3 regions of the Streptomyces sp. CRN 30 genome follow, and region 1 is predicted to be linked to each of the others. Evidence: riboswitches for the same ligand, from Rfam matches in the RefSeq annotation. Region 1 holds a riboswitch; each other region holds the start of a gene.
What was found. A riboswitch is a leader RNA that binds a small molecule or an ion and turns the genes downstream of it on or off. The one in region 1 is predicted to bind cyclic di-AMP.

Region 1 (9,994 bases):
ACACTCGGCATGGGCAGGCACCCGGCAGGAGCAGGCGCCCGGCGCGGGCAGATATCCGGAGGTGGTCAGATATCCGGTGGTCGTCAGATATCCGGTGGTGGTCAGCCCGCCCGGTGCACCACCGCGTCGCACAGCTCCACCAGAGCCGTCTTCGCGTCGCATTCCTGGAGCGGGGCCAGGGCCGCGCGGGCCTCCTTCGCGTAGCGCACCGTGTCGCGGCGGGCCTGCTCCAGGGCGGGGTGGGCGCGCAGCAGCCGGAGCGCCTCGGCGTGGCGCGCGTCGTCGGTGAGGTCGGAGGCCAGCAGCTCGCACAGGGCGAGGTCGTCGGGGAGTCCCAGCCGGGCCGCCCGCTCCCGCAGCCGCAGCACGGGCAGCGTGGGGATGCCTTCCCGCAGGTCGGTGCCGGGGGTCTTGCCTGACTCGTGGGAGTCGGAGGCGATGTCGAGCACGTCGTCCGCGAGCTGGAAGGCGACGCCGAGCCGCTCGCCGTACTGGGTGAGGACGTCCACGACCCGCTCGTCCGCCCCGGACATCATCGCGCCGAACCGGCAGGCGACCGCGACGAGCGAGCCCGTCTTGCCGCCGAGCACGTCCAGGTAGTGCTCGACCGGGTCCCGGCCGTCCTGCGGTCCCGCGGTCTCCAGGATCTGTCCGGTGACCAGCCGCTCGAACGCCAGGGCCTGCACGCGGACCGCCTCCGGCCCGAGGTCGGCCAGGATCTGCGAGGCCCGCGCGAAGAGGAAGTCACCGGTGAGGACCGCGACGGAGTTGTCCCAGCGCGCGTTGGCGCTGGGCACGCCGCGCCGCACGTCCGCCTCGTCCATCACGTCGTCGTGGTACAGCGTGGCGAGGTGCGTCAGCTCCACGACGACCGCCGAGGGCACGATGCCGGGGGCGTACGGGTCGCCGAACTGGGCCGAGAGCATCACCAGCAGCGGCCGGAACCTCTTGCCGCCCGCCTTCACCAGGTGCTGGGCGGCCTCGGTGATGAAGGGCACCTCGCTTTTGGTTGCCTCAAGCAACCCTTCCTCGACAGCCGCCATTCCGGCCTGGACATCGGCTTCCAGAGCCTGGTCCCGCACGCTCAGCCCGAACGGCCCGACGACGGTCACGAGGGGTCTCCTGTCTGCTGGTGTCTACCGGCGGTTACACGGCTTGTCGATAGGTCGCTGCCATCACTCAAGTCAGCGTATCCGGTCACGTTTCGATCACCGATAGCGCCCACCGTTACAGGCCGGTCCCTATCGGATCATGAACCGTATGTTTTTGATCAGGTGATATGAGCTGACATTCGGCGACTCGCCGGGGACTCCCTCGGGCGGCCGAGACCCACCGAAGTCCACCACTCCTCCCAACGCCACGCGACCCGGGAACGTCACCCATTCGGCACGCAAACCCCTGTTCCCTCGCCCGAGTGAGTACCGGCCGATCAGCCGACTGACCTATTGGCTCACCTTTGAGACTGATGCCCGATTTACCCTACTTGTTCATGCCCGTGAGTTGACTCACGCCGCCACCCCTTCCCCCGCGTGGCCCCCGAACACCCCCATCCCGTTGCGCCGCAGGCGAGTTGACCGTTCACGATCGAAAAGGATCAAGCACCCCAAATGCCTCAGACCAAGGTCAACAGGCACGTTATGTGAATCCCGCACTTGTTCCGGACATGTGCCGTCGCATACGTTCCCGGCCTGTCGGGAGGACGCCGAATCCTGCCACCACCCGACGCACACACATCCGACTCACTTCACGGCAGGAGCGGGGGACCCAGGTAAGTCGCCGCGCCGGTCACCGACCGGAGCGGCTCGGGGTGAAGCCGCGCTCACTCAAGAGCGCGGCCGGGCACCTCCCCGCCCGAACCCGACAGCTCACCTCGCAGGCGTAGGAGAGGACCCACCATGCCTGCTTTCGGCCTTCGGCGCCCCGCCGTGACCACCCGCCTCACCCGCAAGATCGCCCTCGCCGGCGTCGGTGCCGCCGTACTGGCGCTCCCGGTCGCCGGTGCGACCAGCGCCTCCGCCGCCCCGGCCGCCGACTCCACGACGGCCACCACCACGGCCGCCATGACCGCGGCCAACGGCTACAGCAACAACCTCGACGGCTGGATCCGCCAGTCGCTCGACATCATGGCCGACAAGGGCATCCCGGGCACCTACAACGGGATCTACCGCAACATCATCCGGGAGTCGTCCGGCAACCAGTTCGCGATCAACAACTGGGACATCAACGCCATCAACGGCACCCCGTCCAAGGGCCTGCTCCAGGTGATCAAGCCGACCTTCGACGCCTACCACGTCGAGGGCACCTCCTGGGACCCGTACGACCCGGTCGCCAACATCACCGCGGCCTGCAACTACGCCGCCGACCGGTACGGCTCCATGGACAACGTCTACAGCGCGTACTGATCCCCCGGCCTCCCTGGGGAACCCCTACGGAGCGGGAAAGAGTCGTTCGAGGACGACGGCCACGCCGTCGTCCTCGTTCGACGTCGTGACCTCGTCGGCGACCGCGCGCAGCTCCGGGTGGGCGCCGGCCATGGCGACCCCGCGCGCCGCCCACGCGAACATCGGGATGTCGTTGGGCATGTCGCCGAAGGCGATCGTCCGCCGGGGGCCGAGCCCCAGACGGTCCGCCGCCAGCGCCAGCCCGGTCGCCTTGGTGACGCCGCACGGCTGCAACTCCACCGTCCCCGGCCCCGACATGGTGACCGTCGCGAGCGAACCGACCACCGCGCGGGCCGTCGCCGCCAGCTCGTCGTCGGACAGCACGGGGTGGCGCAGCAGCACCTTGCTGATGGGCGCCGACCACAGGTCGTCGCGGCGCCCGACCCGCACCGCGGGCAGCGTCGGGTGCGGCATCAGATAGCCGGGCTCGATCAGCGTGAGCCCCTCCACCCCGTCCTGGTCGACGGCCGCGTGTACCTGGCCGACCTCCGCCTCGATCTTGCCGAGCGCGGTCTCCGCCAGTTCCCGGTCCAGGGTGACCGACCACAGCAGCCGGTCCGTGCCCGCGTCGTACACCTGCGCGCCCTGTCCGCACACCGCGAGCCCCGTGCTTCCGAGACCCCGCAGCAGCTCCCGTACGCGCGGCGCCGGCCGCCCCGTCACCACCAGGTGGTACGCGCCCGCCCGCGCCACCCGAGCGAGCGCGGCCCGCGACCGCTCGGAGACGGTGTCGTCGCCGCGCAGCAGCGTTCCGTCCAGGTCGGTGGCGACGAGTGCGTAAGCGGTGGGCTCCATGATCAGAGAATACGGACACCGGAGGCCCCCGACTCACCCTCGTACCGCGCGCATACCGCGCGCATACCGCGCGCCCGCCGCACGCGCACCACGGATGTACTGCGGGCGCCGTCCGACACATCTGTCCGAAACCTGTCGCAACACCGGCTAAAGGCGGTTAAAGCGCTGTGCACCAGTTGGCAACAACATGCTCCGCTCTCTACCCTCCGGGCGGCCCCAGGGGTACCTTCCTTCTGTCCAGGGGGACTTGATCGGGGGGTCGGGTTGAGCAGCGGACGCATTCGTGTGCTGAGGCCGGGGGAACTGGGCGAGGGGGACCGGGAGCACTGGCGTGAACTGCGCGCCAAATCGCACGCCCCTCGCAACCCCTTCATGGAGCCGGAGTTCACCGAGGCCGTGGGCCGGGTCCGCCCCGGAGCGCGGGTGGCGGTGGTGTACGAGGGCGACGAGACCGCCGGTTTCCTGCCGTACGAGCGCGGGCCGCTGGGCCAGGGCCGCGCCATCGGGCTCGGTGTCTCGGACTGCCAGGGCGCCGTACTGCGCCAGGGCCCGCCGCCCGACACCCGGCAGCTGCTGCGGGCCTGCTCCCTGTCGAGTTTCGCCTTCGACAACCTGGAGGCGGACCAGCCGCTGTTCACGCCGTACGCCGCCGAGTCGTACGCCTCGCACGTCATCGACGTAGCCGCGGGCTACCCCGCCTACGAGCGGGACCTGCGCACCCGGTCGCCGAAGTTCCTGAAGACGACGCTGGCCAAGGAGCGGCGGCTCGGCCGCCAGGTCGGCGACGTCCGGTTCGTGTTCGACGAGCGCGACCCGGCCGCGCTGCGCACGCTGATGGCGTGGAAGTCGGCGCAGTACCGCAGGACCGGCCGCCGCGACCGCTTCGCCCAGCGGTGGATCACCGGCCTCGTCGACTCGCTCGCCGCGACCCGCACCCCGGAGTGCACCGGCACGCTCTCCGTCCTCTACGCCGGTGGACAGCCCGTCGCCGCGCACTTCGGCCTGCGCTCGTCGACCGTCCTGGCCTGCTGGTTCCCGGCGTACGACATCCAGGTCGCGAAGTACTCGCCAGGGCTCGTGCTGCACCTGCGGATGGCCGAGGCGGCCGCCGCCGAGGGGATCGGCCTGCTCGACATGGGGCGCGGCGCGGCCGAGTACAAGGACTCGCTGAAGACGGGCGAGCTGCCCGTGCACGAAGGGGCGGTGACCCGCCGGGGAGCGGGCGCCGCCCTGTACTGGCTGGGCCGTGAGCCCGCGCGCCGCGCCCAGGGGTTCGTCCGGGGGCGGCCACGGCTGGCCTCGCTCGCGGCCCGGACGCTGAAGGGCGCGGCGCGGCTGCGCAAGGCGTGAGACAGCGGCGGGTGCCGGCCGCCGGTCCGCCCGGCCGCCGGCGCCCCCGCGACGACCGACGCGACGACCGACGCGACGACCGAGGGGGGAGGCGCATGTTCGGGACAGCGCGTGCGCGACAGGAGACGGAACGGGAGATAGCGGAGTTCCTGGGCATCGAGCCGGTGCAGGTGGCCGAGCTGGAGCTGGGGGACGGCGACGGGGGCGAGGAGGTGTCCCTCAGACCCGGGCCGGGCAGCCCGCCCGTGACCCCGGGCGAGGTCTTCGTCCTGGTCCGCCGGGCGGGCCGCCCGGTGGGCACACTGCTCGGCCGGGTGCCGGAGGGCGCCGACCCCGCCGAGGCGCTGGCCGGCCTCGCCCGGGACCTCGTACCACCGCCCTCGTTCTCGCCACCGCGACCGCCCTCGCCCTCGCCACCGCGACCGCCATCGCGCTCGTCTCCGCTGCCGCTGCCGCTGCCGCCGGACGAACGGCCGTCCGGCGCCGGATCGTCCCCGGTGCCGCCCTCCGCGAGCATCGTGGTCGCCACCCGGGAGCGCGCCGGGCAGCTGGCCCGCGCCCTCGACTCGCTGCTCGCCCAGGACCACCCGGACTACGAGGTCGTCGTCGTCGACAACGCGCCGGTGACCGACGAGACCCGGGAGCTGGTCGAACGGAAGTACGGCGAGCGGGTGCGGTACGTGCGCGAGCCGGTGCCCGGACTCGCCGTCGCCCACAACCGCGGACTCACGGCCGTACGCGGCGAGGTGGTCGCCTTCACCGACGACGACGTGGTCGCCGACCCGCGCTGGCTGGCCGAACTGACCACGCCGTTCGCCGCGGACCCGGGGCTCGGCTGCGCCACCGGACTGATCCTGCCCGCGCGGCTGCGCACCCCCGCCCAGGTGCTGCTGGAGAGCCACGGCGGCTTCGCGAAGGGTTTCACCCCGCGGACGTACGACCCGGCCGACCCGCCCGCCGGCGAACCGCTGTTCCCCTTCACCGCGGGCCGCTTCGGCTCGGGCGCGGGCATGGCCTTCCGTACGGCGGTGCTCCGCGGGATCGGCGGCTTCGACCCGGCGACCGGCGCGGGCACCCGCGCCCGCGGCGGCGACGACCTCTACGGCTTCGTCCGCGTCCTCGCCGACGGCCACCGCCTGCACTACACCCCGAGCGCGCTGGTCTGGCACCACCACCGGGAGACCTGGCGGGACCTGGAGACGCAGGCGTTCGGCTACGGCGCGGGGCTCACCGCCTATCTGACGGCGGTCCTCGTCAACCGCCCGGCCCTGCTCCCGGCGTTCCTCTCCCGCCTGCCGGGCGGCCTGGCCCACGCCCGCGCGCTGACCGCCGTACGCGACGCGTCCGGCGACGGGGAGGAGGCGGGGCGCGCGCCCGGCGGGCACGACGACCGGAGCCATCCGTGGCCCCGCCGGCTCTCCCGGCTGCAACGCCGGGGCATGCTGTACGGCCCCCTCGGCTACCTCCGCGCCCGCCGTGCCCTGCGCACGGTACGGCTGGGGTCGCGATGAGCGCCGCGGAGCGGAACGCGCGCGGGGCCGGCGTGGCCGACGGCGACGGGCCGCGCGAGCACGTGCCGGTCTTCCTCTACCACGCGGTGATGGACGATCCGCCCGAGTGGATCGCGGAGTTCACGATGAGCCCGCGGCAGTTCGCCGCGCACCTGGACGCGATCGTCGACAGCGGCCGTACGCCGCTGACGATCGGCGCCCTGGCCGACCACCTCGCCGGGCGGGCACCACTGCCGCCCCGGCCGGTCCTGCTGACCTTCGACGACGGCTTCGCCGATCTCCCCGGCCCGACCGCGCAGGCCGTGGTGGACCGCGGCCTGACCGCCACCGCCTACCTCACCACCGGCGCCATCGCGCCCGGCGGCCGCAGTCTGCTGCCGCCCGCGCCGATGATGACGCTGGACCAGGCGGCCGTACTGGAGGACGCCGGTATGGAGATCGGCAGCCACACCGTCACCCACGCCCAGCTGGACACGCTCTCCACCCGGGCCCTGGGCCACGAACTGAACTCCTCCAAGTCCGTCCTGGAGGACGCCCTCGGCCATCCGGTCGTCCACCTCGCCTATCCGCACGGGTACAACAGCGCCAAGGTGCGGTCCCTCTCGGCGCGGGCCGGTTACGAGACGGCGACCGCCGTGCGGCACGCGCTCAGCTCGGACCGGGACGAGCGCTACCGCATCGCGCGGCTCATCGTCCGCCGCGGCCATACCGTCGCCGACGTCCAGGGCTGGCTCGCGGGCGAGGGCGCGCGGATCGCGCCCTACCGCGACGGCCCGAAGACGGTCGCCTGGCGGTGGTACCGGCGGGGCCGCGCGCTGCTGCGCGGCCCCGAGTTCGCGGGCTGACCCGGTCCCGCCCGGTCCCCTACTTCAGCGGCTGGTTGAAGTAGGGGTCGGCGACCGCCTCGCGCAGGCTGTGCCAGGCCGTGTCGCCGGCCACCGCGAGGTCGCAGTGCGGCCCCGGGTCCCGCCAGTTCCACTGCAACGCGGCCTTGACGCCGTCCAGTTCCTTCACGACCCGGGGCACCTGCGCGTACCAGTCCGCCTGCCGCTCCGGCCGGCCGGGATCGTCCGCGCTGCCGAACTCGGACAGCATCAGCGGCTTGTCGTCGGCTATGTGGGCGCGTATCCAGTCGTGCGTGGCGTGCTGGGTCTGCGCGAAGCTCAGCCAGTCCGCCTTGTGGCAGCGGTAGTAGTTGTACTGGTTGTAGCCGATCCAGTCGACGTAGCCGTCACCCGGGTAGAGCCGCTCGAACAGGTCGGCGTGGTTGAGGTAGCCGGTGATGACCCACGTCCACACCACGTTGTCGACACCCAGGTCACGGAAGCGGTCGTGGATGTGCCGGTAGGCGCGGACGTACTCCTCGGGGCTGCCGCTGGCCGGGGTGCGGGTGTCCATCTCCAGGTCGAAGGAGAGGAACACCTTCTTGCCCGTGCGCTCCCCGTACTCCTTGATCCGCCGCGCCTGGACGTCGATCACGGAGTCGTCCAGGTCGCCGTCGGCTATCTGCTTCCAGGTCGGCTGCTGCTCCTTCGTGCCGCCCCACCACTTGCTCTCCCAGGAGAGCAGCAGCATCCGGGTCTCGCCGACGCGCTGCTCCTGCTCGGTCAGCAACTGGCCTTCCAGCCGGCTGTCCGTGACCGCGGACATGTCGTGGTACGTGTACACGATGTCGAGTTTGCGGCCGACGTTCTCCTCGTAGGCGTGGACCTTCTCGGCCAGGTCGCTCTTGTCGTGCTGCACGAACGCGCCGAACCAGGCGCCGCACGGCGGTTCGAGCAGCTCGGTCGGGCGGCACTCCTCGCCCTGGCCGGACGGCCGCGTACCGCCCTCGTCCGCCGGGCCCGAGGTGTCCCGCAGGACGAGCACCGCGAGCAGCAGGACGAGGGCGACCGTGGCGGAGGTGAGCACCGTACGGCGCCTGCCGCGCCCACCGGAGCGCCAGAAGGGACGGTGGGGGCGGTACGGGCGGGGCACTTTCACGGAGCGGAACCCTTCCGTAGCGGCGACGCGCGCAGGCGCGGGCAGAACGCGGCGAGCGTCGTGAGCAGGGTGAGGATCAGCAGGACGCGCTCACCGCTGAAGGTGTGCGTGGCGATCAGTACCGTGGCGACGAGCATCACGGCACAGACGCTCAGCAGCACCGCCAACATCACCCGTTCCATCAGGTCGGACTGGCGCTCGAAGGCGGCGTCCCGGCGGTCGACGGGACCCTCTGCGGGACGCGAGCGCAGCGCCGGGCCGCAGATCCGGATCAGGGCCGCGCCCGGTCCGGCGGCGAGGAACACCGCGACGGCCGCCCCGCGCGGCGGTGACCCGCCGGGCAGGGCGAGCGCGGCGAGGGCCAGCCAGCCGCCGAACGCCGGCAGCATCCGGATCACGAGATCCTGCGGTGTCATCGGCCCGCCTCCCCCGGTTCCTCCGGTTCCGCCGGGTCTACCGGTTCTCCCGATCCTCCCGATCCCTCCGATCCCTCCGATCCCTCCGGTTCGAGGACGTAGAGCGTTCCCGCGCTGTTCTCCGCCACCAGCCGGAACCGCGGTGACGCGGCCACCGAGCGGCTGATGCGCTCCAGTTGCGCCCCGGCGAGCTGACCGTCCATCTCCGAGTTGGCCACCTGCCCCTGGGTGAGCAGGAGATAGGCCCGCGCGGGCGCTTCGACGGCGCTCATGTCCCGGGCGAGGGTGGCGGCCGGGCTGCGCAGGATGCGCTCGACGTGCGTACGGCCGTCGTCGAGGAACCAGTAGTGGTCGACGCTCCAGTACGAGTCGTACGCGAGCGGGTAGTTGCGGTTGGCGGCGACGACGAGCGACCCCTGCGGCGCCTGGTCGAAGAGCTGCCGTACCAGGGCGACCTCCTCTGGCGGGAAGTAGTTGATCCGGTCCTTGCCGGAGTACGCCGGTACGAAGGCGAGCGTCCCGGCGAGCAGCGCGAGCAGCGGCGCCCACACGCCCCAGCGGAGGTCGGGCAGCACGGACCGGCGCCGGGGCGCGGGCGCCCCGCCTCTCCGTCCGGCCGCCTCCTGCGCGGCGAGGTCGGCGGCCAGGGTGCGCACCTTCGGCAGCAGCGCGGCACCGGCGAAGAAGGCCGCTCCGGGCAGCATGAACATCAGCACTCGGAAGATCATTTCGCTGCCGTAGCTGCTGGCCACGAACATCGGCAGCGGGGCCGCGGCGATCAGCAGCAGCGGCAGCGCGCGGTACCGCAGCACCGGCTGGCGCAGCACGCCGAGCGCCGCCAGCAGCAGGACGGAGCCCGACAGCAGCCGCGCCGCCCAGGAGGTCGCGAGCGCCCCGGTGCCGGTCGGGGTGGCCTCGTACCCGGTCTCGACGTTGGCCCCCACGTCGCCGATGGAACTGATCATGTCGGGCATCGCCGCCGACAGGAAGGGCAGCGCCGCGGTCAGGCACCAGGCCAGGAAGATGACGACCGTGGTGACCGCCGGCACCCAGTCGCGGTAGCGGCGGGCCAGACACAGGGCCACCAGCGAGACGACCAGCATGCCGGGCGTCAGCTGGTGCGAGACGACGATGGCCGTGACCAGCACGGTCAGCAGCACCGTCCAGACGGCCGGCCGCTGCCGCCCGCGCCGCCCACGGGACCCGCCGTACCGGCGCAGCACGACGGCCAGCACGCCCACGTGCAGCGCGAAGGCGACGGACTGCGGCGAGAAGTAGTCCTGGCCGACCCAGTTGGCGACGTAGAAGAGCCAGACGGAGGTCCAGATCAGCCGCCGGTCGGTGGTGAACGTACGGTAGATCAACAGCAGCGGGAGCAGCAGCATCAGGCTGGAGACCAGGGGCCACCACGCCATGTACATCGCGGTGTTGTCCACGCCGAGCAGTCGCACCAGGGCGGCCTGCGCGGCGAAGAAGCCGGGCCACTGGTCGTAGACGG
Region 2 (9,994 bases), on a different contig from region 1:
CGAGCGGCGGAGCGGCCTCGCCCGCACGCCCGTAAAATCGACCTCATTGTGTCTGACTCCGCCCGCACCCCCGATGTCCCCGACTCCGCGCCCGTCCCGCGGCACCCCCGTGCCAAGGGCGAGCCCCGGTTCCCCGACGGTCCGCAGGCGGATCCGGCCGGGTCCCACTTCGAGCGGCGGATCCGGAGTTTCCAGCCGCGCCGCAGCCGGGTCACGGCGGGCCAGGCGGACGCCCTGCAGCGGTTGTGGCCCCGGTGGGGGCTGGACGTCGACGGCAGCCGGAAGCTCGACCTGGCCGAGCTGTTCGGGAACACACGTCCCGTGGTGCTCGAGATCGGCTTCGGGATGGGTGAGGCGACCGCGCGCATGGGCGCCGCCGACCCGGACACCAACATCCTCGCCGTCGACGTGCACACCCCCGGCCAGGGCAATCTGCTGAACCTCGCCGACCGGGACGGGCTGGCCAACATCCGGGTCGCCAACGGTGACGCGATCATCCTGCTGCGCGAGATGCTCACGCCCGACGCGCTCGACGGGCTCCGCGTGTACTTCCCCGATCCCTGGCCGAAGAAGCGGCACCACAAGCGGCGGCTGATCCAGCCCGAGTTCCTCACACTCGCCGCGACCCGGCTCGGGCCGGGGGCGCTCCTGCACTGCGCGACCGACTGGGAACCGTACGCCGAACAGATGCTCGAGGTCCTCACGGCGCACCCGGACTTCGAGAACACGCAGCCCGGTGGCGGGTACGCGCCACGCCCCGCGTTCCGGCCGCTGACCCGTTTCGAGGGCCAGGGACTGGACAAGGGTCATGTGGTGAACGACCTGCTCTTCCGGCGCGTACAGCACAAGGAGCCCCTCCCTCGTTAGGGTCGATGCCGTGGCCACCTTCCCCCCGTACCCGACGGACGACCCCGGCGGTCCCACCGCCCCCGCAGGGCGCCCGCGCCTCCTGCGGGGCCCCGCGCGCTGGTGGCAGCGCAAGGGAGTGCGGTACGGCGCGCTGATCGCCCTGCTCGCGCTCTCCGGCCTGGTCATCCTCGCCCTGGTCCGCGAGCAGACCGGCACCGAGGGCTTCCTGGTCGGGCTGGCCCTCGCGGTGCTGCCCGTCCCCCTGCTGATCACCGCGTTCCGCTGGCTGGACCGGGTCGCGCCCGGACCCTGGCGGAACCTGCTCTTCGCCTTCGCCTGGGGCGCGTGCGCGGCCGCGCTGATAGCCATCGTCACGAACAGTTTCGCGGTCCACTGGATAGCGACGACCACCGCGGACCCGTCCGGCGCGGACGTCCTCGGCGCCACCGTCATAGCGCCCGTCGTGGAGGAGCTGGCGAAGGCGGCCGCGATACTGCTGGTCTTCCTCTTCCGCCGCCGGAACTTCACCGGGATCGTGGACGGGGCGGTCACGGCCGGGGTCACCGCGACCGGCTTCGCCTTCACCGAGAACATCCTCTACCTCGGCACGGCCTTCGGGACCGACCGGCTCAGCGGCGTGGACGGCATCGCCTCCGTCACGGCCGCGACCTTCTTCGTCCGCGTGATCATGTCGCCCTTCGCGCATCCGCTGTTCACGGTGCTCACGGGCATCGGCTTCGGCATGGCGGCGCTCGCCGCGGACCGGCAGCGCGTCCGCCGCGTCCTCCTCCCGCTCACCGGACTGCTGCTGGCGATGGGCCTGCACGCCCTGTGGAACGGCTCGACGACCTTCGGCCAGTTCGGCTTCATCGCGGTGTACACGGCCTTCATGATGCCCGCGTTCGGACTGCTGACCTGGCTGGTCATCTGGGCGCGGCAGCGGGAGCTGCGGACCGTGCGCGAGGAACTGCCCGCCTACGTGGCCGCCGGCTGGCTCACGCCGGCCGAGCCGTACGCCCTCGGCAGCCTGCGGGCACGGCGGCTGGCCCGCGACCACGCCGGGCACCACGGGGGCCCGGCGGCGGCCCGCGCGGTCACCGAGTACGAGACGTACGCGACCTCGCTCGCCCTCCTGCGGCGCCGTGGGCGCCGGGGCCGGGCGGGCGCCGACTTCGTCGTACGGGAACGGGAACTGCTCTTCGAGCTGTGGCGGCGCCGGGAGATCGCGCGGCCGGCGTTCGGCTACGCGGCGCGGGCCGTGGCACCGGGCCCCGCGGCGGCCTGGCCGGCGTACGCGCACACCCATGGCCACGGGTACGGGTACGGCTACGGCTACGCACCGGTGCACCAGCCCGGCCCGGTCGCGCCCCACTCCGGGCCCGAGCCGTATCCCGCGTACAGCACGCACTCCGCGCACGACCACAACCCCTACCGGTCGTAGACGTCACGCGGACAGCCGCCGCTCGCGGGACACGGCCCCTGCCGCACCGGCGCCGTCAGCGTGCCTCGGACGCCTCCGTGAGCCGGGCGAGCTCCTCGTCGGTGAGCGTCAGATCGCCCACGGCGTTGCCGCCGGCGGCCGTGTAGGCGTCGAGCACGGCGAAGGACCGTGCCTCGTCGGCGGTCCAGCCGAAGACGTTGCCGCCGAGGGCGAGCGGGAACACCTCGAGGTCGGACGAGCCGAGCTTGCGAAGAGAAGTCATGCTTCACTTCAACGTCCGAGCCGGACGTACGCATTGCGTACGTCCGGCCGAAGAATCGTGAACAGTGAGCAGCCCGCAGGAGCTACGCCAGGGGTGACGTCAGGGGTTGAGGCCCTTGCTCTGCAGCCACGCCATCGGGTCGATGCCCGAGCCGCTGCCGCCGGGGTGGACCTCCATGTGCAGGTGGGCGCCGGTGACGTTGCCCGTGGCGCCCACGCGGCCGATGACGTCGCCGGTCGCGACCTTCTGGCCGACGCTGACGCTGATCGAGGACTGGTGGGCGTACCAGATCTCGGTGCCGTCGTCGAGGGTGAGCACGGTCTTGTAGCCGTACGAGCCGTCGTAGCCCGCCTGCGTGATCGTGCCGCTGTGGACCGCCTTGAGCAGGGTGCCCGTGGGCGCGGCGAAGTCGATGCCGGTGTGGTAGCCGGAGGACCAGTAGGCGCCGGCCTGACCGAAGGTCGAGGTGATGGTGTACGAGGAGGTCGGGAGCACGAACTGCCGGGCGAGCTTCGCGAGGCGCTCGGCCTCGGCCTTCTTCGCGGCCTCCTCCTCCGCCTTCTTCTTCTCGGCGGCGGCCTTCTCCTCGGCGGCCTTCCGCTCCTCGGCGGCGCGCTCGGCGGCCTCCAGCGCGGCCTTCTCCTCGGCGGCGGCCGCGGCGGCGGCGTCGACCTGGTCCTGCTGCGACTCGGCCTGCTGCATGATGCGGGCGCGCAGCACCTCGCCGGCGTCCGAGGTGCCCTGCTCGCCGTCGGCGACGGTGAGGCCGGCGGTGCTGAGCGCGGTGGCGGAGCCCTGGGGCTCCTCGTCGGTGTCGGCGGCGAACACCGATCCGACGTTCGGCAGGTCGGGCATCGATATGGACACCGGGGGCTTGCCGGTCTGCGCGGTGGCCATGCCGCCCGCGCCGACCGCGGCTATGACGCCGACGCCGAGAACGGTGGAGCTGCGGGCGAGTCCACCGCCGCGCTGCTTGGCCACGCGGTGCCGGCCGCGCACGGGACGGACGGAGTCCGCCGTGGGGTTCCACTCCTGCCAGGGACCCTCGTTCTCACCGTTGTAGGTGCCGTAGCCGAAAGTGTCGCCGTTCTTCTGGCTCGGCATGAAGGGGTCGACCGGAGTTTCGGTCGCAGGCCGGTTGGACGCCACGTAGGCGTACTCCTTTCCTTCCTTCTCGCCTACCGGGTTAGCTGACGGGTTCGGAACAGGAAGGTCTCCTACGCGCGTATACCGGCCGTGTCTCCACGGCGATATCCGCACGATTCACCCCAATTGGTGGTTCCCCGGTTCCCTTGCGGGATTCGGCGCGTGCGCACGGAGCCGTCTCTTGTGACGGCTGGGACTACCGCGCTGCGTTATCGAACGTTAATAGACGCGCAGGCCGTATTCCAAGCAGTTCCATGTGATCGTTGCGACTTTCGCGCCGGACCAAAGGGTCATGGCATGCGGAAATCGGGCGAGTTGCCTCCGGCCGGGAAACATCCAAGTTTCTGATGGTGCGTCAGTTGTTATGCGGCGGGAGTCGCCCGGACACGCTTGGTGACGGCCTCGCGGCCCGGTCAGCCCGCCGTGCGTTCCGTCAGGCCGGTCAGCGCCGGCGACGACGTCGGCATCGCCGGCATCGTCAACTCCGCCAGCGGCAGGGTGTGCTGGGTCTGGAGGACCTTCGCCCGCAGGTACCGGACGTTGTGGTCGGTCGTGAAGACGCCCGTGGCGACGCGGTCACGGACCTCGACCCCCAGGTCGCGCAGCTGCCGCGCCTTGTCGGGGTTGTTGGAGAGCAGGTCGAGCCCGTCGAGGCCGAGCGCCCGCAGCATCTGGGCGGCGGCGGTGTAGTCCCGGCCGTCCTCGGGCAGGCCGAGGGCCGCGTTGGCGGCGTAGGTGTCGAGGCCCTCGTCCTGGAGCGCATACGCGTCGAGCTTGTTGTAGAGACCGATGCCCCGGCCCTCCTGACGGAGGTAGAGGAGCACTCCGCCGCGGTCGGCGATCCGCTCCACCGCCTCCCGCAGCTGCGGGCCGCAGTCGCAGCGCGCCGAGCCGAAGACGTCCCCGGTCAGGCACTCGGAGTGCAGCCGGACCAGCGGCGTCGCGCCGGGCGCGAGCTCGCCGAGGACGACGGCCACGTGCTCCTGGCCGTCGGCCAGTCCGTGGAAGGTGACCAGTTCGGCGTCGACGGAGTAGCCGTCGTGGAAGCGCAGCGGCACCCGGACGCGGGCGCGCGGGGTGGCGACGGGGAGGTCGGTCATGCGGGTCTCCGTTGCAGCGGGTCCTTGCTTCACTTTTGAAGCACGGCGGCGCACAGGACTCTAGCTCTGCTTTAAAGTTCAAGCAACCAGTTCGGGTGACCGACCGGCGACCGTCCGGAGTGAGCCACGGCAGGCGCACCCCGTCACGCGGAAGGGCAGGACCTCCTGCGCCACGGCAGTTCGTCGGGCGGCCGCACGGCCCGCGGTCCGTCGCCCTGGACGGCCTCCGCCACACTCAGGCAGATCCGCTCCAGCTGTTCCACCTGCTCCGCCGTGAGGTGGTCGAAGACCGCCCGGCGCACGGTGTCGACGTGCCCCGGCGCCGCTCGCTCCAGCAGCGCCTGCCCCTCGTCCGTGAGCACCGCGACACTGCCCCGCCGGTCCGAGGGGCACTCCTCGCGCCGTACCGCCCCGTCCCTCTCCAGGCGCGTCACCGCGTACGTGAGCCTGCTGCGCGTGATCTTCAGCGCCTCGGCGAGATCGGTCATCCGCAGCCGCCGCTCCGGTGCCTCGGAGAGGAAGGCCAGGACGGTGTAGTACAGGTGCGGCAGGCCGGCCTCCCGCTGGAGCTGCCGGTCGAGCGCGTCCTCCAGGAGCAGCGAGGCGGCGACGTACGCGCGCCAGGCACGCTGTTCCTCGGCGGTGAGCCAGCGGGTCGTCATGCGGACAGTGTAGTAATTGCTTAAAAGTTGAACCAGCGTTCCGGCAGCGTCGCATCCGCACGAGCGGGATGACCACAGGAGTACGCCCATGCCCCACCCCCACGTCCTGCTGTCCGCGGCCGTCTCCCTCGACGGCTTCCTCGACGACACCGGACCCGAACGGCTGCTGCTCTCGAACGCGGCCGACTTCGACCGGGTCGACGAGGTGCGGGCGGCGAGCGACGCCATCCTCGTCGGCGCGGGCACCCTGCGCGCCGACAACCCCCGCCTCCTGGTCAACTCGCCCGACCGGCGCGCGGCCCGGGTCGCCGCCGGCCTCCCGGAGTACCCGCTGAAGGTCACCGTCACCGCGGCCGGGAACCTCGACCCGGCGGCGCGGTTCTGGCACACCGGCGGCGAGAAGGCGGTCTACACGACCGACCGGGGCGCCGAGCGGCTGCGCGGCCTCGGACTGCCGGCCGACGTGGTCCCCGTCGGCCCCGACCTGGAGTGGCGCGCCGTCCTCGACCACCTCGGCACCGCACGCGGCGTCCGGCGCCTCATGGTGGAGGGCGGCGGGCGCATCCACACCCAGCTGCTCGGGCAGGGCCTCGCCGACGAACTCCAGCTCGTCGTGGCCCCCCTCCTCGTCGGCGAGCCGGACGCCCCCCGGATGTTCGGCACCGGACCGTACCCCGGCGGCCCGCGCAGCCGGCTCCGGTTGCTGGAGACCCGGCCGATCGGTGACGTCGTGCTCCTGCGGTACGCCCCCACGGTGCCCGGCACCGGCACGTCGGCGTCCGCCGCCGACCGGCAGTGGCTGGCGCTCGCGTGCGAACTGGCGGCCGACTGCCCGCCCTCGCGGACCGCGTTCAGCGTGGGCGCGGTGGTCGTCGCCGCCGACGGTACGGAGCTGGCCCGCGGCCACTCCCGGGAGGGCGGCGACCCCGTGGTCCACGCCGAGGAGGCCGCCCTGGCGAAGCTGGACCCCGCCGATCCGCGCCTGGCCGGCGCCACGGTCTACAGCAGCCTGGAGCCCTGCGCCCGCCGGGCCTCCCGCCCGTCGCCCTGCGCCCGGCTGATCCTGGACGCCGGGGTACGCCGGGTGGTCACCGCCTGGCGCGAGCCCGGCACGTTCGTGGTGGACGCCGACGGCAACGGGCTGCTCGCCGCGGCGGGCGCCGACGTGCTCGTCCTCCCGGAGTTCGAGGGCCGGGCGACCGCGCCGAACCGTCACCTGCTCGCCCCCTGAGGACCGATGTGCTCGCCACCCCGTCGATGACGTACACTGGTTTCACCGACGCGGGGTGGAGCAGCTCGGTAGCTCGCTGGGCTCATAACCCAGAGGTCGCAGGTTCAAATCCTGTCCCCGCTACTGAAGGCCAAGGGCCGGAATCCGACAAGGATTCCGGCCCTTGGTGTTGTCCCAGGCGTCTCCCCCGGTTTGTCCCAGGCGTCTCCCCCGGTGGTTCACCTACTCCACCGGGACCGGGGCGCCCCCGTCGCCCGCCCGGCACGCCCTCGCCGCGTCGCGCAGCCACAGGGCGCTCGCCTTCGGCGTGCGCCGTTGCGTGGCGTAGTCCACGTGGACGAGACCGAAGCGCTTGGCATAGCCGTACGCCCACTCGAAGTTGTCCAGCAGCGACCAGCAGAAGTAGCCCCGGACGTCCGCGCCCGCCGCGCGGGCCCTGCCGACGGCCGCGAGGTGGTCGGCGAGGAAGGCGATGCGGTCCGCGTCCTGGATCCGCCCCGACGCGTCCACGGGGGAGGCCGTGTCGTCGAAGGCGGCGCCGTTCTCCGTGATGTACAGCGGCAGGTCGCCGTACTCCCGGGTGAGGCGGGTGAGCAGGCTGGTCATGCCCTCCGGGTAGATCTCCCACGGCATCGCGGTCGAGGGGCGGTCCGTCTGCTGCACCGACCGGTAGCCGTGCGGCTCGTCCGAGGGCTTCACGACGTTGCGGAAGTAGTAGTTCACGCCGAGGAAGTCCAGCGGCTGCGCGATGGTCTCCAGGTCACCGTCCTCGACCGGCGGCAGGGCGTCGTACGGCGCGAGGTCGGCGAGCAGGTCCTCCGGGTAGCGGCCGTGCACCACCGGGTCGAGGTAGATGCGCGTGCCCACCGCGTCGGCCCGGCGGGCGGCCTCGACGTCCTCGGGCGCGTCCGAGGCGGGCTGTGCGACCACGGGGTTGAAGGTGATGCCGACCCGGGGCGGCCGTGCCGCCCGCTCCCGCACCTGCCGGGCGGCCAGCCCGTGGCCGAGCAGCAGGTGGTGCGCCGCCTTCGTGAAGTCGGGGAAGCTCGTGCGGCCCGGGGCGTGGACCCCCTGGTAGTAGCCGAGCATCGCCGAGCAGTACGGCTCGTTGAGCGTGATCCAGTCGGTCACCCGGTCGCCCAGGGCGTCGGCCACGATCCCGGCGTACTCCGCGAAGCGGTACGCGGTGTCCCGGACCGGCCAGCCGCCCGCGTCCTCCAGCTCCTGGGGCAGGTCCCAGTGGTAGAGGGTGGCCCAGGGGGTGATGCCCTTGTCCAGCAGCTCGTCGACCAGCCGGTCGTAGAAGGCGAGGCCGCGCGCGTTGACCGGCCCCTTGCCGCCCGGCTGGACGCGCGGCCAGGAGACGGAGAAGCGGTAGGCGTCCAGGCCGAGACCCGCGAGCAGCCCGACGTCCTCGGGCATCCGGTGGTAGTGGTCGCAGGCCACGTCGCCGTGGTCGCCGCCGGCCACCGCGCCCGGCGTATGGCTGAAGGTGTCCCATACGGACGGGGCGCGGCCGTCCTCCGCGGCGGCCCCCTCGATCTGGTAGGCGGACGTGGCCGCGCCCCAGACGAAGTCGGCGGGCAGCCCGTTCACGGCCTCGCCGAGCAGGGACTCACCGGTCATGGGTTCGCCGGCCACCGGCTCGCCTGCCACGGGTTCGGTGCTCGCAGCGGTCATCCGCTCCACCCTCCTGGGGACGTGAGTGACGTAGAACGCCCCCGCCCGCCACTGCACCTGCGGGTGGGAGCGCTCCCAAAGGCTTGCCCCTCCCCTCCACCGTGTCAAGTAGTGCGAATTTCAGCCAACAGGCCGACGGCCGAGGCGAGTTCCCGATGGCCGGTTGACACACCTTCACCATTCGGTCACCTTCTTGGGAGCGCTCCCATTCACCACTCGACGCTCCTCCCCTCTCTTCTCCTCTCCTTCCTTCTTCGCGCTCCTCCGCTCCGGCCCGGCGCCCGCGCGCCCGCCTCCGCGGACTCCTTCCTCGCTCCTGCGCTGCGCGGCCGCCCTCGCGGTCCCGCGCTTCCGTCGCGCTGCCACGGCTGTTCCTGCGCCGTCCGTCCGACCCTCGTTCGTCGAACCGGAAAGTGACCGCACGTATGCCTGACCGCACCTCCGCACAGCCTGACGCCCAACCCGTCGCCCAGCTCGTCGCAGAGCCCGTGGCCCAGCCCTCCGCCCAGCCGCTCGCGCAGCCCGGGACCACCCTCGGCACCCCGTTCGTCGAGCGCAACCTCGACCTGGTCGGCAAGCTCTACCAGCGCTCCGTGTACCCCTCCGCCCTGGACGTCGCCGGCGGCAAGCGGCTGTCCTCGCCGCTCGTCGTCGACCTCGACCCGACGACCGTGTGCGACCTCGCCTGCCCGGAGTGCATCAGCTCCCAGGTGCTGCACCACGGCCAGATAGACAAGGACCGCATCGTCCGGCTCGCCCACGAGCTGGCCGGTTCGGAGGTCCGCGCGGTGATCCTCATCGGCGGCGGGGAACCGTTGCTCCACCGCGCCATCGGCCGGATCATCGAGGTGCTCCACGGGGCGGGCATCCAGCTCGGCCTGGTCACCAACGGCACCCAGATCCACCGCCACATCGACCAGCTCGCCGCGATGCTGTCCTGGGTACGGGTCTCGGTGGACGCCGGGAGCGCGGACACCTTCCAGGCCTTCCGCCCCAGCCGGGGCAAGCGCAGCGCCTTCCCCCAGGTCATCGAGAACATGCGGCTGCTCGCCTCCCGCAAGCAGGGCCGGCTCGGCTACTCGTTCCTGCTCATGCAGCGCTTCGACGACGACGGCGGGGTCACCGACTCCAACTACGACGAGGTGTACCGGGCCGGCCTGCTCGCCCGGGAGATCGGCTGTGACTACTTCGAGGTCAAGGCGATGCTGGACGAGGACCACTACACGGTCAACCAGCGGGCCGAGGACATCGAGGCGGTGGAGGAGCAGATCGCCCGGCTGCGGGAGCTGGAGGACGACTCCTTCCACGTACTGCACTCCTCCAACTGGCAGGCGGTGCGCCGTGGTTCCGACCCCGTGCAGCCCAAGGAGTACCGTTCCTGCGCGGTCACCGAACTGCGCACCACCGTCACGCCCACCGGCGTCTTCGTCTGCCCCTACCACCGGGGCAACCCCAAGGGGCGGATCGGCGACATCGCGGACATGAGCTTCGCCGACATGTGGGCGGCGGCCGACACCACGGTGATCGACCCCCGCGAGGACTGCCGCTTCGTGTGCGCCCGGCACGCCACCAACCAGGAGATCGCGCTGCTCCCGGGGCGTCCCGTACCGGTCGAGCTGCTCG
Region 3 (8,792 bases), on a different contig from region 1:
ACGAGCACGAGGTCGTGCTCCACCGCGAGCTCGGTGGCGGCGTCCGCCACGTCCCCGGGCCGCACCGGAGCGAGCCCTGAGCGGCGGGCGGCCGTCGCCGGGGCCAACGGCTCCGGATAGCGCACCAGTTCGCGGGCCGTCACGGTACCGGCCAGGCGGACCACCTCATCCGCGTCGCCCGGCTCGCCCCGACGTACGCCCGTCTGCGCGGGCTTGAGCACGGCGACGGTACGGCCGGCCGCGGCGGCCACCGCGGCGACGGCGGCCGTGGCCACCGTCTTGCCGACCTCCGTGCCGGTGCCCGTGACCACCAGGACCCCCGGCCCGATCACCCGGCCGTCTCCCCGCGGTCACCCTCCCGGACGCCCCTCATGCCCCTCACCCCTCCCGCGCCGCCGCGCACACCGCGCGCGCGATCCGTGCCACGTCCTCGTCCCGCGCGACGTACGGCGGCATCGTGTAGACGAGGTCGCGGAACGGCCGCAGCCACACGCCCTCGCGCACCGCGGCCCGCGTCGCCGCCGCCACGTCCACCTCGTGGTCCAGCTGTACGACCCCGACGGCACCGAGGACGCGGACGTCCCGCACGCCCAGGGCACCGGCCGCCGGGGCGAGCCCCTCCCTGAGCCCCGCCTCGATGCGCTTGACCTCGGCGAGCCAGTCCTGGCCGAGGAGGAGGTCGATCGAGGCGCAGGCCACGGCCGCCGCCAGCGGGTTGCCCATGAAGGTGGGCCCGTGGGCGAGCACCGGCACCTCGCCCCGCGCTATCCCCTCGGCCACCCGCGAGGTGCACAGCGTCGCCGCCATCGTCAGGTAGCCGCCGGTGAGCGCCTTGCCCACGCACATCACGTCCGGCGTCACCCCCGCGTGCTCCGCCGCGAACAGCGCGCCCGTGCGCCCGAACCCGGTCGCGATCTCGTCGAACACCAGCAGCACGTCGTGCGCGTCGCAGGCCTCCCGCAGCACCCGCAGGTAGGCGGGGGAGTGGAACCGCATCCCGCCCGCGCCCTGCACCACCGGCTCCACGATCACCGCGGCCAGCTCGTCGGCGTGGCACGCGACCAGCTCGCGCAGCCGGTCCGCGTACGCCTCCTCGTACGCGGCCGGGGGCGCGTCCGCGAACACCTGCCGGGGCAGCACCCCCCGCCACAGCCCGTGCATCCCGCCCTCGGGGTCGCACACCGACATCGGCTGCCAGGTGTCGCCGTGGTATCCGCCGCGCCAGGTCATCAGGCGCCGCTTGGCGGGGCGGCCGAGCGAACGCCAGTACTGCAGGCACATCTTGACCGCGACCTCGACCGACACCGAGCCCGAGTCGGCGAGGAAGACGTGCTCCAGACCCTCGGGCGTGATGCCGACGAGGCGCTCCGCCAGCCGCACGGCGGGCTCGTGCGTGAGCCCGCCGAACATCACGTGGCTCATCCGCGCCAGCTGCTCGCGCACCGCCTCGTCGAGCACCGGGTGGCCGTAGCCGTGGATCGCCGCCCACCAGGACGACATGCCGTCGACGAGTTCGGTGCCGTCCCCCGCGGCCCGCCGGACCCTCAGCCGTACACCGCTCGCCGACTCGACGACGAGCGGCTCGTGCCGGCCGGGCAGGGAGGCGTACGGGTGCCAGACGTGCCGCCGGTCGAGCTCCAGCAGCGCGGACAGGGAGAGGCCGGGCGCGGACGGCTCAGGCATTGGGCGCGAGATCCGTCCCGGCACCCCGGCGGCGCACGGCGACGAGGTCCGTACGGGCCTCACCGGTCTCCGGCACGTCGGCGGCGGGGGCGGCGGGGGCGGAGCCGCAGCCGCCGCCCGCCGGCCGGCAGCCACCCGTCCGGTGCTCCGGCAGTGTCACCCGCTCCGTGCCCTCCACCTCGAACCCGGCGTCGGCGATCATCTCCAGGTCCGCCCGGCCCGCCTGGCCCTCGCTGGTGAGGTAGTCGCCGAGGAAGAGCGAGTTGGCGAGGTGCAGGGCGAGGGGCTGCATGCCGCGCAGGTGCACCTCGCGGCCGCCCGCGATCCGCACCTCCACGTCCGGGCAGACGAACCGGACCATCGCCAGGATGCGCAGGCACCGCTGCGGGGTGAGGTTCCACTCCTTCGCGAGCGGGGTGCCCTCGAACGGGATCAGGAAGTTGACCGGCACCGAGTCCGGGTCCAGCTCGCGCAGCGAGAACACCACGTCCACCAGGTCCTCGTCGCTCTCGCCCAGCCCCGCGATGAGCCCGGAACAGGCGGACAGCCCGGCCGCGTGCGCCTTGTGCACCGTGTCCACACGGTCGGCGTAGGTGTGCGTGGTGGTGATGGAGCCGTACGTCGCCTCGGCGGTGTTGAGGTTGTGGTTGTAGGCGTCGGCGCCCGCCGCGCGCAGCCGCTCGGCCTGGCCGTCGGAGAGCAGGCCGAGGCACGCGCACACCTCGACGTCCCCGTTCCGCTCCTTGATCGTCCGTACCGTCTCGGAGACCCGGTCGACGTCCCGGTCGGTCGGGCCGCGGCCGCTGGCCACCAGACAGACCCGCTTGGCGCCGCCCGCCAGCCCCGCGGTCGCCGCATCGGCGGCCTCCTCCGGTTTCAGCCAGGTGTACTTGAGGATGCCGGCCGTCGAACCGAGGCGCTGGGAGCAGTAGGAGCAGTCCTCGGGGCAGAGTCCGGACCTGAGGTTGACGAGGTAGTTGAGTTTCACCCGCCGGCCGAACCAGTGCCGCCGCACCCGGCCGGCGGCGGCCACCACGTCCAGCAGGTCGTCGTCGGACGTGGCCAGGACGGCCAGCGCTTCTCCGCGGGTCGGCGACGCGCGCCGGAGCCCCTTGTCCACGAGTGTGCTCAGCAGGTCCATGGAAGGCGATCCTGGCGTACGGGAGCGCCCCGGGCCAAGGAGGGATCGCACAACGGCGGCCGTCCGGAATGTGGGTATCGCCACTACTGCGGTCGGGCCGCCGGATGGCTAGTGTCTGTCCACTGTGCACAAACGGCGCCGTCGGCACACCGGCCGCAGGCGTGTCACCCGCCCCGCAGGCCCGGAGGACCCATGGCGTTCGGCTGGATCGACGAGCAGGCACGCACCCGCCGGCGCGCCGGACTCGTCCGCACCCTGCGGCCCCGCCCCGCCGCGTCCTCGCTGCTGGACCTCGCGAGCAACGACTACCTGGGGCTCGCCCGGCACCCGGAGGTCGTCGCGGGCGCCGCCGGGGCGGCCCGCCGGTGGGGCGCGGGGGCCACCGGCTCCCGGCTGGTCACCGGCACCACCGAACTCCACGGCGAACTGGAGCGCGAGCTGGCCGGCTTCTGCGGCTCCGAGGCGGCCCTCGTCCTGTCCTCGGGGTACACGGCCAACCTCGCCGCGGTGACCGCGTTGGCACCGGACGGCTCGCTGCTCGTCTCGGACGCGGGCAACCACGCCTCCCTGATCGACGGCTGCCGGCTGGCCCGGGGGATCACCCAGGTCGTCCCGCACGCCGATCCGGAAGCCGTCGGCAGGGCGCTCGGCACGCATCCGGGTCCGGCCGTGGCCGTCTCCGACTCGGTCTTCTCGGTGGACGGCGACGCGGCCCCCCTCGCCGCACTGGCCGCCGTCTGCCGCCGGGCCGGCGCCGGACTGATCGTCGACGACGCGCACGGGCTGGGCGTCCTGGGCGACGGCGGCCGGGGCGCCCCGCACGCGGCCGGACTCGCCGGCGCGCCGGACGTGGTGGTGACCGTCACCCTGTCGAAGGCGCTCGGCAGCCAGGGCGGGGCGGTGCTCGGCCCTGAGCGGGTGATCGACCACCTGGTCAACGCGGCCCGGACGTTCATCTTCGACACGGGCCTGGCCCCGGCGGCCACCGGTGCGGCCCTGGCCGCGCTGCGGCTGCTGCGCCGGGAACCCGGGCGCGCGGCCCGGGCACGGGAGGTGGCGGCGGAGCTGCACACCCGGCTGACGGCGTCGGGCCTCGATGCCGTGCGGCCCGACGCCGCCGTGGTGTCCGTACGCGCCCCTTCGCCCGAGCGGGCCGTACGGTGGGCGGCCGACTGCCGGGCGGCAGGTCTCGCCGTCGGCTGCTTCCGCCCACCGTCCGTGCCCGACGGGGTGTCACGGCTGCGGCTGACCGCCCGGGCGGATCTCACCGACGGGCAGCTGGACCGGGCCGTCGCGGTGATCTGCGGGACGCGGCCGTGAGTCGGCGTGACACGGCCGTGCGTCGAGATTCCCGGCGGTGACGGGTGACAGGAAGTCACTTGTCACCGGAGCGCGGAGATGAATTCCTCCCAGCTTTCGGGGGTGAACAGCAGAGCGGGTCCCGTCGTGTTCTTCGAGTCGCGGACGGCCACCAGACCGGCGCGGGAGCCGGTATGCGGGCGCGCCGTCTCGACGCAGTTGTTCATTCCCGTGCTGCGACTGCTGCGCAGCCATTGCACATCGTGCAGCGCGGTGCTCGAAGGGACATGACGAGGCAGAGCTGACATGGTGCCTCCTTATGCGCCGGCGGCTATCCCGGCGATGTAATCCAACGATTCCTCGGGCGAAAGGGCGTGGAAGCGAAGGGCGTTGAAGGCCTCCACATAGGCCTGGAGGTCTTCTTTCCGTTCGAGGTAGAGGCTACTCGTCAAGTGGTCGAGCACGACAACGTCCAGATCGGCCGTGTTGCAGAACGAGAAGATGACGAAAGGACCGGTGAGGCCGATGTGTTCCCCCGCGGTGAACGGCAATACCTGCAGCCTTACCTGAGGCAGCGCCGCCGCCTCCCGGAGCCGCTGCAACTGCCGTGCCATGACCTCGGGCCCGCCGACCCGCCGGCGCAGCACCGCCTCGTCCAGGACGGCGTCCAGCCGCAGCGGCGGGTCCGCGCGCAGCACGTCCTGGCGTGCGATGCGCACCTCCACCAGCGCGTCCAGCTTGTCGTCCGCCAGCCCCTCCAGCGTGGCCCGGGTCACCGCACGGGCGTACTCGGGCGTCTGCAGCAGGCCCGGCACCACCGAGGTCTCCAGCGTGCACATCCCGCCGGCCTGCGACTCGAGGCTGATGAAATCGCGGTACGTCGGCGGCAGCACCCCACGGTAGGCGTGCCACCAGTTCTGCCGACCGCCGCCGTCCTCGCCGCCCGCCAACGCCAGCAGCAGCTCGCGCAGTTCGGTGTCCGCCACCCCGTACGCGTCGAGCAGCCGGCGGACGTCGGCCGGTTTCACCCCGCTGGAACCCGTCTCGATCCGGCTCACCTTCGACTGGTGCCAGCCGACGAGCCGGGCCGCCTCGATGCTGGTGAGGCCGGAGCGGCAGCGCAGCAGGCGCAGTTCGGTACCGAGCTTGCGACGGCGCACCGCAGGACCGTATTGCATGGGTCTCTCCTTCCGCCCGGCCGCGGTGTCGGGGCGACGGTAGAGGATGGACCAATGGGGCCGCCCAAATACGGTCGGTCGTCGGAGAGTTCACCGCTTCGAGCGACAGATATATGCACATCTTGGCGGATCGGTGCCGCGAGCACCCTCAGTGATGGCAATCTGGCGCGAAGCACCAGTCCGGGACCGTACCCGAATCCTTCCTTCCGTGGCGGACCGGCGGTCTCGTGGGAAAGGGACGACGTGGTTATGGCAGACCACCAGGAAGCATCCGTCACTCTGCCGAGCGACCCGGCCTCGGTCTCCGCGGCCCGCACCTATGTCGCCGGTGTCCTGTCCGAATGGGGCCTGCCGAGCGACGCCGAGATCGGCGAGACCGTACGGCTGATCGTCTCCGAACTCGCCACCAACGCCGTCCAGCACACCTTCGGACAGTCGCCCACGTTCACCGTGGACATCGCGCTCGACCGCGACGAGCACCTGCACATCGGTGTCACCGACAGTCACCCGCGGTTCCCGAAACGGCTGCCCGCGGCCGTGCAGCAGGACAACGGCCGCGGCATGGTCATCATCCGCTGGCTGACCGCCGAGTGCGGAGGCAGACTGAGCATGAGACCCACCCGGGAGGGCGGCAAGACGGTGGCCATCGAACTGCCCTGGGTGACGTCGGCGCAGCCGCCGCTGACGGCGGCCGGGCAGCAGGACCCCTGAGCGGGCCCGGGCGGCGGGGGGTCAGTGGATCGGCTCGCGCGGTCCCCGGGACGACGACACCGTCTCCGGTGCCCCGGCGGACGTCTCGTCGGCGTCGTCGCGGGATCCCGACCGGAGGACCAGGCGGGGCAGTACGCCCCACAGGCCCGTGCAGGCGAGGAAGGTGCCCGCTCCGGCGGCGATGCCGGCCCCGCGGTCCAGCGCCACGTCCACGACGAGGGTGACCGATCCCGTGAACGCCAGCATCAGCACCACCATGCCGACGGTGGCCAGCCGGTCGGAGACCCGGACGATCAGCGGCTTGGCGTTCTGCTGGAAGAGGGAGCGGTGCAGGGCGGCCGGCGCGACGAAGATGATGGCCGAGAGCAGGGCCAGCAGCAGCGTGGTCACGTAGGTGGCGAGCTGGAAGGTGTCCAGCGACTCGAAGCGCTGGGTGAACGCCATCGACAGCAGGAAGGCGAAGAGGACCTGCACCCCGGTCTGGGTGACGCGCAGTTCCTGGAGCAGCTCGATGAAGTTGCGGTCGGCTCTCTCGAGCGGCGTCTCGTTGCGTCCCGTGTGCGAGCTCTGGTGGTCGGCCATGGGGGAACGTGTAACCCGTCCGGGCGTGGTCACGCCCGCACGGGACGCGTCCCACCAGGCACGTCGTGGGTGTGCCGGGCCGGGACCGAGGAGGGGCGACGGCACGGGAAGCCGTCGCCCCGGGCAGGTCACGCCACCCGGCCGTACCAGACGCTCTTCGTCCAGATCTTCGACTTGCGCACCACGTCCCCGCTCTTCGGGGAGTGCCAGAGCTTGCCGCTCCCGGCGTAGATGCCGACGTGGTACACGTTCTTGCCCGAGTGGAAGAAGACCAGGTCACCCTGCTTGCGCTTGGATGCGGAGATCTTCTTGGTCTTGTTGTACTGCTGCGCGGCGGTGCGGGGCAGCTTCTTGCCCGCCTTCTTGTACGCGTACAGCGTCAGCCCGGAGCAGTCGAACCGGTTCGGGCCCGTGGCGCCCCACGCGTACGGGGCGCCCTGCTTCGACGCCGCGATCTTCAGCGCCTTCGACGCCGGCGAGGTCGCCTCGGCCTGGGTGGCGACACCCGGGACCACGAGGCTGCCGCCCACGGCGGCGATGGTGAGGAACGATGCGGTGCCGGCCCGGCCGAGCAGCGACGGGACACGATTGAGCGCAGTCATGCGCAACCCTTCGTCAGCCGCCTGTGAAGGATGACCTGTCGGATTCGGGCTGGCGAAGTAGCCCGGCCACGTCATGACGTGGCTTCACCCCAAGGACCACTCGGAACGGTGTTCGTCCCGGCGGCCCGTCGTGCTCGGGTCCTCCACTCCTGCCGATCCACTTCTGTCGACCCGTCATCCGTGCGGTGGCAGGACTCGGCGTCCGCCCGGACCGCCCCGCCGCTGCGGCGGGGGCTTGTCGTCGGTAGGGATCTTGACGCACGAATGTCGCAATCACCGAGCGGAATCGGAGATTTGTGGGGTTACTCACCACTCACCTGTTCGGGTGGACAGCCCCTTCCGGCGACGCGGGCCGAGGGAGCCGAGGTCCTCGCACCAGGGGCGGCGCGGCGGCTGAGTCCCTGGTGCGGACGGAGTGCGCAACTTCTGCGCGTCTTGGGGAGGACGGGCCCTTAGGCCGTTCGTGGGTATGCGGTCCGGTCCGCGCGCGCTCCGTGCCGGATGCGCCGACGGGAGCGGCGTGCGCCCCGTGCCGGGCCCTCGTGCCGTACTCCCGTGGTGGGGAACCCGCGTCAGCCGCCCGGTTCCGGTGGCACGGTGACACGGGTGGTGCGCCGTTCGCCGTCGAGCACCCGCAGGGCGCGTGCGAGGGTCGGGGCGTGCAACTCGCTCTCCCCTCGCTTGTGCATCAGTTCGAGAGCGGTGCGCAGGGCCGTCGCCCTGCCCACCAGGGCCTGTGCGGCGCGCAGTCCGCGGTAGGTGTCGCCCGGGCGCGCCGGGTTGATCCGGCCCAGCAGGTCGACCACGTCGAGGTACCGGTCGATCAGCTCCGCCTCGGCACGGGTCAGCGCGGGCAGCGGTGGCAGTTCGGGGGGCAGCACCGGCGGCTCACCTCCCACCGGGCAGGGCGCGGGAGGCCTTGCGGCTCTCGACGACCCGGTCCACCAGGCCGTACGCCACGGCTCCGGCGGCGTCCAGGACCGTGTCCCGCTCGATGTCGGCCCGCACCTGCTCCGGGCTCCGGCCGGTGTGCCGTACGAGCATCCCCTCCAGCGTCGCGCGGTTGCGCAGCAACTCGTCGGCCCGGAGGGCGAGGTCGCTCGCCTGTCCCTCGACCGGCTCGGGCAGCGACGGCTGGTGCACCAGCACGCGGGCGCCGGGCAGGGCGTACCGCTTGCCCGGCGTCCCGCCGGCCAGCAGCACCGCGGCGGCCGAGGCGGCCTGGCCGAGGCAGATGGTCTCCACGTCGCAGGAGACGTACTGGATCGTGTCGTAGACGGCCGTCATCGCGCTGAACGAGCCGCCGGGTGAGTTGATGTAGAGCGAGATGTCCCGGTCCGGCGCCGCGTGCTCGAGATACATGAACTGCGCCGTCACGTCGCTCGCCGAGCGGTCGTCGATCGGGGTCCCCAGGAACACGATCCGTTCCGCCAGCAGCTTCGCGTACGGATCGAGCGTCCGCACCCCTGCGCCGGTGCGTTCGGTGAACTCCGGCAGGACGTAGCGGGCGGACGGTTCGTTCTTGCCCATGGAGCGCGCCTCCTCCGACGGTCCTCTGGCCCTCTGCCAATGGCCCTCTGTTCGTTCCGTAAAGAA

Region 2: it holds a riboswitch for cyclic di-AMP, as region 1 does, so the genes downstream of both, UW392_RS02040 (M23 family metallopeptidase) here and UW392_RS55525 (transglycosylase SLT domain-containing protein) in region 1, are expected to answer to the same signal.
Region 3: it holds a riboswitch for cyclic di-AMP, as region 1 does, so the genes downstream of both, UW392_RS63715 (C40 family peptidase) here and UW392_RS55525 (transglycosylase SLT domain-containing protein) in region 1, are expected to answer to the same signal.

Annotation. Positions count from the first base shown of each region.
Region 1 covers NZ_JAVRHI010000491.1:49,732-59,725, forward strand. Annotated here, with positions in the region: gene UW392_RS55520 (polyprenyl synthetase family protein) at 102-1,112, opposite strand; cyclic di-AMP (ydaO/yuaA leader) riboswitch at 1,727-1,892, shown strand; gene UW392_RS55525 (transglycosylase SLT domain-containing protein) at 1,896-2,402, shown strand; gene UW392_RS55530 (HAD family hydrolase) at 2,427-3,236, opposite strand; gene UW392_RS55535 (GNAT family N-acetyltransferase) at 3,522-4,586, shown strand; gene UW392_RS55540 (glycosyltransferase) at 4,682-6,097, shown strand; gene UW392_RS55545 (polysaccharide deacetylase family protein) at 6,187-6,942, shown strand; gene UW392_RS55550 (glycoside hydrolase family 26 protein) at 6,962-8,080, opposite strand; gene UW392_RS55555 (hypothetical protein) at 8,077-8,496, opposite strand; gene UW392_RS55560 (glycosyltransferase) at 8,493-9,994, opposite strand, start outside.
Region 2 covers NZ_JAVRHI010000017.1:15,062-25,055, forward strand. Annotated here, with positions in the region: gene trmB (tRNA (guanosine(46)-N7)-methyltransferase TrmB) at 49-867, shown strand; gene UW392_RS02030 (PrsW family intramembrane metalloprotease) at 878-2,290, shown strand; partial or broken gene UW392_RS02035 (aldo/keto reductase) at 2,409-2,552, opposite strand; gene UW392_RS02040 (M23 family metallopeptidase) at 2,652-3,701, opposite strand; cyclic di-AMP (ydaO/yuaA leader) riboswitch at 3,713-3,869, opposite strand; gene UW392_RS02045 (GTP cyclohydrolase II) at 4,112-4,798, opposite strand; gene UW392_RS02050 (MarR family winged helix-turn-helix transcriptional regulator) at 4,942-5,460, opposite strand; gene UW392_RS02055 (dihydrofolate reductase family protein) at 5,549-6,691, shown strand; tRNA gene UW392_RS02060 (tRNA-Met) at 6,741-6,814, shown strand; gene UW392_RS02065 (GH1 family beta-glucosidase) at 6,914-8,371, opposite strand; gene UW392_RS02070 (radical SAM protein) at 8,797-9,994, shown strand, end outside.
Region 3 covers NZ_JAVRHI010000550.1:3,116-11,907, reverse strand. Annotated here, with positions in the region: gene bioD (dethiobiotin synthase) at 1-329, opposite strand, end outside; gene UW392_RS63750 (adenosylmethionine--8-amino-7-oxononanoate transaminase) at 379-1,683, opposite strand; gene bioB (biotin synthase BioB) at 1,676-2,824, opposite strand; gene UW392_RS63740 (8-amino-7-oxononanoate synthase) at 3,017-4,144, shown strand; gene UW392_RS63735 (DUF397 domain-containing protein) at 4,207-4,431, opposite strand; gene UW392_RS63730 (helix-turn-helix transcriptional regulator) at 4,441-5,301, opposite strand; gene UW392_RS63725 (ATP-binding protein) at 5,551-6,012, shown strand; gene UW392_RS63720 (DUF6328 family protein) at 6,034-6,594, opposite strand; gene UW392_RS63715 (C40 family peptidase) at 6,723-7,196, opposite strand; cyclic di-AMP (ydaO/yuaA leader) riboswitch at 7,200-7,407, opposite strand; gene UW392_RS63710 (hypothetical protein) at 7,769-8,077, opposite strand; gene UW392_RS63705 (ATP-dependent Clp protease proteolytic subunit) at 8,085-8,726, opposite strand.